Prochlorococcus marinus str. MIT 0919: one gene and its partner. The protein of the gene in region 2 binds, or shares a complex with, the protein of the main gene of each other region. Links are inferred from orthologs where the notes say so. Each region holds a gene or a part of one and is shown on either strand. Other genes may lie near its edges.

The links. Proteins that work in one complex are often made in the same cells at the same time.
Region 1: the proteins of uvrA (region 2) and mfd are in contact, whole or in part, in a crystal structure (PDB 4DFC), measured with the Escherichia coli proteins. The link is inferred for Prochlorococcus marinus str. MIT 0919 from one-to-one orthologs.

The regions. Positions count from the first base shown.
Region 1 is NZ_CP114779.1:301,962-308,197, forward strand. Bases 1,146-5,157 are described here. They hold mfd (transcription-repair coupling factor), read left to right. Parts: upstream 1,146-1,447; coding sequence 1,448-4,957; downstream 4,958-5,157. Other genes in these bases: O5635_RS01865 (hypothetical protein), read left to right, coding at 1,146-1,414; O5635_RS01875 (hypothetical protein), read right to left, coding at 4,958-5,157. Also shown: O5635_RS01860 (DUF475 domain-containing protein), read right to left, coding at 1-650; more of O5635_RS01865, read left to right, coding at 734-1,145; more of O5635_RS01875, read right to left, coding at 5,158-5,272; O5635_RS01880 (hypothetical protein), read right to left, coding at 5,798-6,178. UniProt on the Escherichia coli protein: Couples transcription and DNA repair by recognizing RNA polymerase (RNAP) stalled at DNA lesions. Mediates ATP-dependent release of RNAP and its truncated transcript from the DNA, and recruitment of nucleotide excision repair machinery to the damaged site.
Region 2 is NZ_CP114779.1:1,176,093-1,181,809, forward strand. What follows is about bases 1,201-4,693. They hold uvrA (excinuclease ABC subunit UvrA), read right to left. Parts: upstream 4,329-4,693; coding sequence 1,401-4,328; downstream 1,201-1,400. Other genes in these bases: O5635_RS06500 (glycosyltransferase), read right to left, coding at 1,201-1,222; O5635_RS06510 (DNA repair protein RecN), read right to left, coding at 4,373-4,693. In the rest of the region: more of O5635_RS06500, read right to left, coding at 1-1,200; more of O5635_RS06510, read right to left, coding at 4,694-5,717. UniProt on the Escherichia coli protein: The UvrABC repair system catalyzes the recognition and processing of DNA lesions. UvrA is an ATPase and a DNA-binding protein. A damage recognition complex composed of 2 UvrA and 2 UvrB subunits scans DNA for abnormalities.

The DNA of each region.
Region 1 (6,236 bases), 870 kb from region 2 along the record:
CTATAATCTGTAATATCATTTGTTCTAAATACAGTTTCAATAATTAATTTCACTGCAACTAGTCCTACAGCCAAATACCCAGCAGATTCTAAATTAACGTATATTTCCAACCATTTAACAAAAAAGTCTGCTGTAAACCTTAAAGCAATTACACCTACTAAGGTACCAATGATAACTACCAGAATTTGATCACTAATAGCTACAGCTGTAGTAATACTATCTATCGAGAATGCAAGATCTGTAATAGATAGAAGGAGTATTGTTGAAATAAGTGTATTATGATTATCATCTTCTGTAGTTACGTTTTTGTCACTAATACTTTGGTCTTTCTTTTGAACAAAGTAGTATATGACCAAGTAAAATAGATATATAGATGCTATTACTCTGATAATTGTATACTTTATCACTATATTGGCTGTTAATAACAATATTATTCGTAGAATTAGAGATATAGATATACCTATATTCAAAGCCTTTCTTTGAAGACTGATATTTCGTAATTTTCTTGATATTGAAGCTAGAGCAACTGCATTATCAGCAGAAAGTATTAATTCTAATACTACTATCACTGGTAAAAGGGGAGCCAGTTGGGCCCATCGATCTATACCATCTAATACAGGTGTAAATAAATTTAATGACGCAGAGTCCATAAATTAGAAAATACAGTCTTAGTATGAGGTAAAATAATGTTTGAATTTAACCAGACTTTAGGTTAGATAAATTTAGTAAAAACATGGGATATGATTCGGAACTAGTTCATATTATTGAAGATTTGATAATTGTGAAGGTGGTGAGCATAGATGACAATGGTCATAGAGAAAGTGCTCTGGGACAGGGCACAACCGTATATGAAGCTGAGGATAACGCTATAAAAAGACTTACAGAAAGGTTTAAATCAAATCCTGAGACACCTTTATCTAGGGCTAAACTTAAGGATCCAACCTCTCTATATAAGAAAGTTGCTAAATCAGGTGATCAGACTAGTCTCCCCCAGCATAATTCAGGAAATCCAGTTGCCCAGAATGATGTTCCTGTTGAAGACTGGAGCAAAGAATTAGATCAATTAGATACTATTGTCAAACGCCTTGGCTGGGATCGCGAGTCGGAAAATATATTTTTAAGCAAAATCCTAGGCGTAAGAAGCAGAAATAGAATTACTGATCATTATGAGATGCTATTGGCTATAGAAATGTTGTCAAAACTTAATGAAGGTGCTAATCCAGAAGATATTAATAGATATATTGAGAGGGATTATGTAATTAATTCCTCTAACAACTTATTATCTAGTTTAGATTGGAATACTGAAAAAGCAAGGACCTTTCTTTTTGAAAAATTCAACGTAAATAGTAGATCTGAATTGGATATTAAACAGTTATTATTATTCAATTTAATGTTAAGCAGACATTCTAACTAATTAGAAACTTTTTACTTTTATTTATATATAAAAATGTCTCTCTTACCAATTATTGAAAACTTATCTAATTCCCTGATTACAAAGGAGTTGATAAATAGAATGTCGAGAGATCAAAGGTTAACATTAAGTGGTGGAGGCATGTCAGCTAAGATTTTTTTAGCTAGTTCAATATCATTACATCAACAAAATCCTTTGCTAATAGTAGTCTCTACTTTAGAAGAAGCATCTAGATGGAATGCTCTCTTCCAAGGAATAGGTTGTCAAACTGTACATCTATATCCTACATCTGAGATTTCCCCTTATGAACAGAATGACCCAACATCAGAGATACTTTGGGGCCAAATACAAGTTATAACAGACTTAATTAACCCCCGAGATCGCAATTTTGTAATCATAACTACCGAAAGAGCCTTGCAACCACATTTGCCTCCTAAATCAGAATTTGTTAAACAATGTATTCTTCTAGAAAAAGGAATTGAAATTAATAGTTCGACTATTTCAACTCAACTTACTTCTATAGGTTATAAAAAGACAAACACAACTGATCAGGAAGGTCATTGGAGTAGAAGAGGGGATATTATTGATATTTACCCTGTCAGCAATGAGTTCCCTATACGGATTGAGTTGTATGGGGATGAAATTGATAAAATAAGAGAGTTTGACCCTGTTTCTCAAAGATCTCTTGATACTATTAATAAGATATGTATTCCTCCAACTAACCTTAGTTATCTAATAAGGAACAAGCTAAGAGATACAGATAATGTAGAATCTGACAGATTTTTTTCTCAAGCATATAAAGACTCACTTTCACTAGATAATTTACCTAAATATATTCGTATTTTACTTGGATTTGCCTGGGAGAAACCTTCATGCCTTTTAGACTATTTACCTGAAAATACTATTGTTTTAGTTGATGAAAGGAATCATTGTTTTACTCATTCCCAAGTTTGGGTAGAACATGTGAATGATACTTATAATAGCCTTATCGCCCCTGTTGAAAGCAATCTTCAATTAGATATTTCGAATATAAATAATAATCTTCAAAGGTCAGCAGCATTAAACTTTGCTTCTTTAGATACATATATTGGTTATGAAACAACTAATTTTATTAATGAATATTCTTCTAATAATAAATTTGAGATTGCTGCTAAAAAAATTGAAGTTATGGCGAATCAATTTGGTAGGATTGCTCAGTTTATAAATACCTTCTTAACTCAAAAATATTCAATATACATACTATCAGCACAACCTTCTAGAACTATAGCATTACTGGAAGAACATGATTGTCATGTATTTCAGTTTAATAAAACTAAAGACATAAATGCTTCGTTTGATAATCATAAATTACTTGCCCCAACAGTTATTAAGTGTCCTTCTAGCTTAGAGTTGGAAGGTATTAACTTTGCTCCCTGGAAAATACTAATTCTTACAGATAAGGAAATTTTCGGCCAACAATTTCTTGGTTATAGTGGTTACGTTCGTAGACGTAAAAGTGCTGTAAGTAAGTCAATAAAGGCTAGTAGACTTACAAAAGGAGATTTTGTTGTTCATAGAAATCATGGTATCGGTAAATTTATTAAAATTGAAAAATTTGCTATGAATAATGTTAGTAGAGATTATTTAGTTGTAGAATATCAAGATGGCACTTTAAGAGTTGCAGCAGATCAACTTGGATCCTTAAGTAGATACAGAGCTTCTACAGACAAATCACCTAAGGTTAATAAGTTGGGAGGTAGTAGTTGGAATTCTATTACCCAAAAAGCTAGAAAAGCTATTAGTAAAGTAGCAGTAGATCTCGTAAAACTGTATGCAGAGAGAGAAAAGGTCAAGGGATATAAATTTCCTTCTGATGGACCATGGCAAGGCGAACTAGAAGATTCTTTTCAATATGAACCTACACCCGATCAAATCAAAGCAGTTAGCGACGTTAAAACCGATATGGAACGTCCCAAGCCTATGGATAGACTTATTTGTGGAGATGTTGGATATGGCAAGACTGAAGTTGCCATTAGAGCTGCATTCAAAGCAATTATTGCTGGAAAGCAAGTTGCTTTATTAGCCCCTACAACAATATTGTCTCAACAGCATTGGAGAACAATTACAGAAAGATTTGCTCCTTATCCTATTAAAATTGGACTATTAAATAGATTTAAAACTAATAATGAAAGAAAAAATATCATTAAAGAACTTGAATGTGGTCAATTAGATGCAATAGTTGGTACCCATCAATTATTAGGTAAAACTGTTAAATTTAAGGATTTAGGTCTTTTAATTATAGATGAGGAGCAACGATTTGGGGTTCGTCAGAAAGAACGTATTAAGGAACTTAAAACGAATGTAGATGTTCTAACTCTTACAGCAACACCAATACCACGAACCTTATATATGAGCCTTTCTGGGGTTAGAGAAATTAGTCTAATTACAACCCCTCCACCATTAAGGCGAGCTATTAAAACTCATCTAATACCATATGAGAAAGAAGCAATAAGAAGTGCAATTTGCCAGGAAATTGACAGAGGTGGTCAAATCTTTTATGTCGTACCGAGAGTCGAAGGTATACAAGATATTGTGAAAGAATTAAAATCAATGGTCCCGAATATTAATTTACTAATTGCTCATGGTCAAATGGATGAAGGAGATTTAGAGAATTCAATGATTGCCTTTAATAATGGAGAAGCTGATTTAATGTTGTGTACAACCATTATAGAAAGTGGCTTAGATATTCCTCGAGTAAATACTATAATCATTGAAGACTCTCATTCTTTTGGACTCTCACAGCTATATCAATTAAGAGGACGGGTAGGTAGAAGTGGTGTTCAGGCACATGCTTGGCTGCTTTACCCAAAAGAGGTCTTAATTAATCAAAAAGCTATACGTAGATTAAAAGCGATTCAAGAGTTTAGTGAATTAGGTAGCGGTTATCAGCTTGCCATGAGAGACATGGAAATAAGAGGAGTTGGTAATTTGATAGGTATGCAGCAAAGTGGTCAAATGGAGGCAATAGGTTTTGAAATGTATATGGAGATTTTACATGAAGCAATTTCAGATATACAAGGACAAACAATACCTAAAGTCGATGAAACTAAAATAGATTTACAAGTAACAGCATTTATCCCAAATAGTTGGATTTCTGACAGTGAAGAAAAGATTATAGCCTACAAAGCTGTAACAGACTGCGAAACTTCTAACAAACTTATAGAATTGAGTCTTAATTGGTCAGATAAATATGGCTCTTTACCAGCACCTGTAATCACTTTAATTGAAGTAATGCAATTAAAGTTGTTAGCAAAGTCGTGCGGGATAAGTTGTATCAAGCTTGTAAAACCAAATATTCTTCTCGAAACTAAAATGGAGAAATCTGCCTTTAAGTTACTTCTTAATGGTATCCCTAGCAATTTGCATACTAGATTTATTTATAAAAAGGGGTCAAATATTAATGAAGTAGTAGTTAGAGGTTTGGGCTTACAAGCAACAGAAAAGCAGATAAGTGAATTAAAGGATTGGTTTATGAAGATGAAAAATGAAATAGGAAAGTTTGATTAGTTAATTTTTTTGTTTTAAGAGGTTTGTCAACTTTGACCGAAAATCTGCTTTTTGCATACCTCCTTTAATTTCACCGAGAATTTCAAAATCATCGTTAATGTTATTAACTAACAAATAGGTGGGCCATCCCATTCCTTCCTTGCTTGGGTATTGAGCTAGAAGGATTTTACGGTATTTTCTATATACATTCGTATCCTGCAACATGACATTGATAAAGTCACAACCTAGCTCCTTAGTCACAGAAGAGTCGTAATGTCCCATTCTATGGCAAGTTCCACAATCATCAGAGCTAAACTTTATTAATGTGTAAGTCATTAGTTCTGCTTAATATTCTTTAAATTAAGTCATTTTTGATAGTACTACAATTAAATATTAAGAAATTTTCATAACAATTACTACTTTAATTTTGTTAACAGACCAATAGTAGAACCTAGGAATAGAAGAGGAATTATAATAAGGAGAGGATACAATGTTGATATATGTGAAATATTAAATAATATATATATATCAAATAGAAATGAAACAGATGATATTAGCAATATTGAAAGAGAAATAATAAATATAAATTTAGTCAGGATAGCTGGTAATCCAAGTTGATATCTTATCTTTTTAGTATCTAATTTATCAGTTGTGAAAAGTGCAAATACCAAAATAAGAGCAATTCCTATAACTACCCATAAAACGGATTGGGTTAAAAATAATTTAACTAGTTTACATATAGAAAAGAAAAAACTTATAAAAAAAGTTAAATCTGAAAAAGCATAATTTACATCTACATGGTTAGATATATTTTTGTCGTATTTGTTCTGCATTACAAGTTCGATACAAGGAAATCAATTGTCACACCTTATCTTTTGGCTTTGACTTCTGTTTTTGTATAAGAAGTAGGATTCTAAGTAACCTTATAGTCCCTCCAACTATCAGAAATAAGCTACTTATAAGAAGGATAAAAACAATGACTGCGCCACTTATTTTTGCTAAGGAACTTATTAATTGATTAAGGCTTTCGAAGACATTAAGCCATATTTCAGCGAAAAATATGTTGAAATCAAAAACTCCTGGCACTTGATTTAAAAAAAGTACAAGGTTTATTCCAATTAAAAGCATTAGTGAAGCTTCAATTATTTGTCTTAATTGCTTCTTAGGCTTTCTTTTCGACTTTCCTCTGAAAATGTAGTGAGGGTTATCTTTCTTTTTTGTTCTCTTTCCATTTAAATTCATGATTATCTTTTAATGGAAATCGACAATTAGTTCAATTTTGACAAGTAAATCTAAATAG
Region 2 (5,717 bases):
CAGAGCCAGCTTTTTCAAGAGTTTGTCTAAAAGATTCTAAATCAGAAACATCCACAAGCATCCCATTCGCACATTTAGCCAGAATTTCCGAAGGTCCACCATCATTTGTAGCTACCATAGGCAAACCACAAGCCGCTGCTTCCAGCAATGTCAAGCCAAAAGGCTCAGTTAAAGCTGGGTTAACAAATAAACCATTCCTATATGCTGCCCATCTATATATACCTGCTATTTGATCTCGTTTATGCTTCTTAGGAAATGCAATATGTCCGTAAAGATCATATTTATCTACTAAGTCAAAAATTTGCTGAAAAACATCCCTCTGTTGTTTACCTAATTGTCGAGTATCCTCTCGATTACCAAGAATAAGAACTAAATTATGCCTTTCTCGTAAAATAGGCGATCGACCAAAAACTTCTATCAAAGCAGGTATATTTTTTCTTCTCACTGCTCGTGAAATAGCTAATAAAGGAGGCAAATTAGTATTACGTAAAAAAGGAGTAAATAATTGATCTAACTTTGAGGACTCTGATGATTCATAAGAAGGGTGAAAACGACTTAAATCAACGCCGGGTGGAATAACGTGCACTGCTGAAGAATTAAAATTTCTATATCGCAAATATTGATCGTCTGCTTCTTGAGAAGTACTTGTAATAACCAATTTAGAATTAGCTAGAGAAAGCTCTTCTGCATCGATTCGACGACTAATAGAGTAATTATTTTCAATTTGTTGATGATCCATACCAGAGGTAAGGAGTCTCCTTTTCTTTTCTCTCCCAAGAGAATGTCCAGTAAAAACCAAAGGAATGTCTAAAGAACGGCTTATTAAGGCTCCTACATAACCTGCATCAGCATAATGAGCATGAATCCAATCGGGCAGCCTAGGTTCTTTCTTTAATTGTTGAATTAATTGATCTGCTAAATCATCCAAAAAAGGCCAAAATAATTCTTTTCGAATATACCTTTTAGGACCAAATGGCAATCTTATAATTTGAGCCCCGGGAGCAATAAATTCCGTTTTCTGAGAATAGTCAGAAGAGACCCTTCGATCTTGTATTAATCTAGTTACTAGTTTTACTTGCTCAACTTCTTTACAAGAAGCTAAATGCTTAACGAGTTCCAATACATATAATGTTTGCCCACCAGTATCTGAATCACGACCCAATTCCAAATCGTGAGATCGAATCAGCCCATGCAAATGCAAATGAAGGAGCTGCAATCCCAAACCATTTCAGTAAAGTAATGGCTTCATAATCGAATATGGAGACAATAAAACTAAAGAAAATATAAACAATAAGCTAAAGAAAATATAAATTAACTCCAGATCACTTGATACGAGAGGTCTTTAGCTGAAAACTTTGTAAAAGGAAAAGCAAATTATGGAGAAATGCGAAGAAAAATAATTAGGAATATCGTTGTAATACCTTTTTCAAATAACTTCCAGTGTAACTTGATGAGTTGGCTGCAACGTCCTCAGGAGTACCTGTAGCAACAATATAGCCACCTCTATCTCCACCCTCCGGTCCTAAATCAATAATCCAATCAGCACATCTAATGACATCCAAATTGTGCTCAATCACAATAATTGAATTGCCTTTATCTACTAATCGTTGAATAACATCCATTAATTTATGAACATCAGAAAAACTAAGACCCGTAGTTGGTTCGTCAATTAAGTAAAGAGTTTTACCTGTTGCCCTGCGAGACAACTCAGTGGCCAACTTAACCCGTTGCGCTTCACCTCCTGAAAGGGTAGGTGCAGGCTGACCCAATTTAATATAACCAAGTCCAACATCGACTAAGGTTCGTAATCTGTCAGCAGCCTGAGGAATTGCTGAAAATACATCTACAGATTGTTCGACTGTCATTTCTAATACATCAGCAATTGTGTAACCTTTATATTTAACTTGTAGGGTTTCTCTGTTAAACCTTGCACCTTTACAAACATCGCATTGCACATAAACATCGGGTAAAAAGTTCATTTCAATAACATTTACTCCCTGACCCCGACATGCTTCACAGCGACCACCTTTCACATTAAAACTAAATTGACCCACTTGATAGCCCCTAGCTTTTGCTTCAACTGAAGCAGCAAAAATTTGCCTAATTGGATCAAATGCACCTGTATAAGTAGCAGGGTTAGATCGAGGAGTTCTCCCTATTGGGGATTGATCAATGACAATAACCTTATCTATCGCATTAATGCCTCTAATTTCTGCTACCCCTTTAGGAAAAGGAACTTTTAAGCCAAGTTCATGATTAATAGCAGGGTGTAATAATTCATTGATTAACGTGCTCTTGCCACTCCCACTAACACCGGTAATAGCGACAAGACGACCTAAAGGAAGGTCTACTGAGACGTTTTGAAGATTATTACGATCACAATTAATTAAACGAAGATTCTTCTTGCCTCCCTTACGTCGTTCTTTTGGAGTTGGTATTGACGAACGTCCACTGAGATAAGCACCCGTAAGTGAATTCTCTGCAGATAATAAGTTTTCGATTGAACCTTCTGAAATTATTTGGCCACCATGAATCCCTGCTCCTGGACCTATATCAACAACATAATCGGCAGCACGAATAGTGTCCTCATCATGTTCAACAACTATTAGCGTATTGCCAAGGTCTCTTAATCTCTCCAAAGTATTTAATAAACGATCATTATCTCTTTGATGCAAACCTATACTTGGTTCATCTAATACATACAGAACACCTGTTAAGCCTGCTCCTATTTGAGTTGCCAACCGAATTCGTTGAGCCTCTCCCCCAGATAATGTCATCGCTGGTCTATCCAAAGAAAGGTAATCAAGGCCAACATCAAGCAAAAAACGCAGTCTTAGCCTTATTTCTCTTAAAACCAAATCTCCTATTTGCATTTGACGAGGAGAAAGTAAATTTTTAGAAGGTTTATCAATACCCATTAATTGTTCTATCCGTTTCAAAGTTTCATCAACACTAATTTCAGTTAATTCAGTAATAGAGTAAGGACCTAGTTTTACTGCCAAAGCTTCTGGCTTTAATCTTTTACCCGAACATGCTGGACATGGTACTAAATCCAAAAATTTTTCTAATTTTTGACGAACCGATTCTCCACCTGCATCACGTAATTGTCTTTCTAGGATTGGGAGAATTCCTTCAAAAGGCCTTTTAAAGCCTCCCTTTTGTTTATATCGACTATCAGCTTGTATTAAAATAGGTTTATCACATCCATTTATCAAAATTTCTTTTTGATCATGTGTTAAATCTTTCCAAGGCGTTTTAATTTCAAAGCCATAGGCTTCTCCAACTGAATACAATAAAGAAAAATAATATGAATTTTCCTTTTCACTCCAAGGCGCAACAGCAGCATAAACTGGTAGTGATGGTTCTGGAATAACTCTATCGACAGTAAATTTTTTTAAATGACCAATACCATGACACTCTGGGCATGCCCCGTATGGACTATTAAAAGAAAATAATCTTGGAGATAATTCTTCTATTACAGCTCCATGAATAGGACAAGCAAAATTTTCCGAAAAGAGTCTTTCTCTTTCAATGCCATCCGGTAATTCCTCATTTTTTTTTGGTACAACCTCAACCAAAGCCAATCCATCACCCCGTTTTAAAGCTGTTCTTAAAGAATCTGTTAAACGCTCTTGGATTCCCTCTCTGGCAATTAAACGATCTACAACTACTTCGATTGAATGAGAATGATTTTTATCTAATTCAATATTGTCAGATAACTCTCTAACTTCTTTATTAATTCTTACTCGAGCAAAGCCTTCAGAAGCCAGTCCCGATAATAATTTAGCGTGTGTACCTTTTTTACCTCTGACAACAGGTGCAAGTAACTGATAACGGGTACCGTCTGGTAGAGAAAGAATCTGATCTACCATTTCATCAATAGTTTGAGGACTTATAGGCCTTTTGCATTCGGGACAATGGGGCTCGCCAGCTCTACCAAACAACAAACGCAAATAATCCTGTATTTCGGTAACAGTTCCAACAGTAGAGCGAGGATTATGACTAGTAGATTTCTGATCTATTGAAATTGCAGGAGATAAGCCTTCTATCGCATCAACATCAGGTTTATCAACTTGACCTAAAAACTGACGTGCATAAGCAGACAAACTCTCAACATAACGTCTTTGTCCTTCAGCAAAAATAGTATCAAAAGCTAAAGAGCTTTTCCCGCTTCCACTAACACCAGTAAAAACAATGAATTTATTTCTTGGAATATTCAAATTAATATTCTTCAAATTATGCTGCCTTGCACCACGAATACTTATTAAATCTCCCAACGATTCATTCGTTAAAGATTTTTGTACAGCCTTATCCTTAGAAGGGCCCATCCTCTAAAAAACAGATCATATAAGTTTAGGAAGATTACTGCTATTCATGCAGCTTTCTTCTCTAATAAACTTGCAGCGTACATAGTAGCTTCAGCAAAATCACCGCCAGCCAATTCAGCAAGTTCACGCTTCCTTGCCTGAAAACCCTTTAACTCAAAGACTTTCGAAGCAGTTGATCCATTTATTGAAACCTTAGAAATAGAAAAATGATGATCAGCCAATGCTGCAACTAATGGCTGATGAGTGACACAAAAAACTTGCCTAGTGTCAGATAAGTGCTTTAAAAGATTTGCAACAGCCGAACTGACTCTTCCACTCACACCAGAATCAATTTCATCAAAAATTACCGTACTAGCCCCATCCTGTTCGGCAAGAACAACCTTTAAAGCCAAAATGAATCTAGACATTTCTCCACCAGAAGCTATTTCATGAAGAAGCGAAAGGGGTTGGCCAGGGTTTGCAGAAAATAAAAAATTTACGTTATCAATACCTTGAACAGAAGGCAAACATGGAATTATTCCTACTTGAAATAAAGCATTTTCTAAACCTAAAGATGGTAAGTATTTCATCAAAGAAATTTCTAATTTTTTAGCCACAGATTTACGAAGTTTGGATAATTTCTTATTAGATGAATCACGTTTTTCCCTCGCAAGCCTTTCTTTTTCTTCCAAGAGCTCTAAATTAGTCGAACTATTTTCAGAATTCAAAATGTTATCTAAGGATTCTCTATAAAGAACTAATTCATCTAAGTTTCTATTATAACGAGCTTTTAAATTTTTCAAAAATGATCTTCTTTCTTGAACCTCATTTAATTTATCTGGATTACTTTCTAGCAAAAGATAATAATGCTCTAAATCACTAACGAGCTGTTGCAAATCAGCATGAACATCTAATGCTTTATCAAGATGAGGCTTTAAAGAATGATCCAACTCACTAATGACTTTCAATTCTTTAATAGAAAACAATATATTTTCCAAAGCAGTAGGAGATTCTTCATAAGACTCCTTTAAAAAAATAAAAAGTTTTTGAATACTTTCTTGAAGTCTAACAGCATGTGAAAGTCTATCTTCTTCAGTCTGTAAATGGATTTCCTCTTGAGCATCTGTTATATTAGCAGCCTGCAGTTCTTTGAACTCCGCCATCATAATTTCAAAATTAATTTTATTTTGATTGTACTCATTTCTAGCAGTCTGAAGTGTACAATAAGCTTTGTTCCAATTATTCCAATTATTATTCACTTCTAAAGCTGCGTTTTTAATAATGGAAGATCCTAATTGATCTATCCAATTTAAATATGTTGTTAAAGGATCTATTTTATTTTGTTGACCTTGCAAAGTTAAATCAGCCAAATAAGGTCTTAATGTTAAAATTTGGTGCTTAGTAACAATT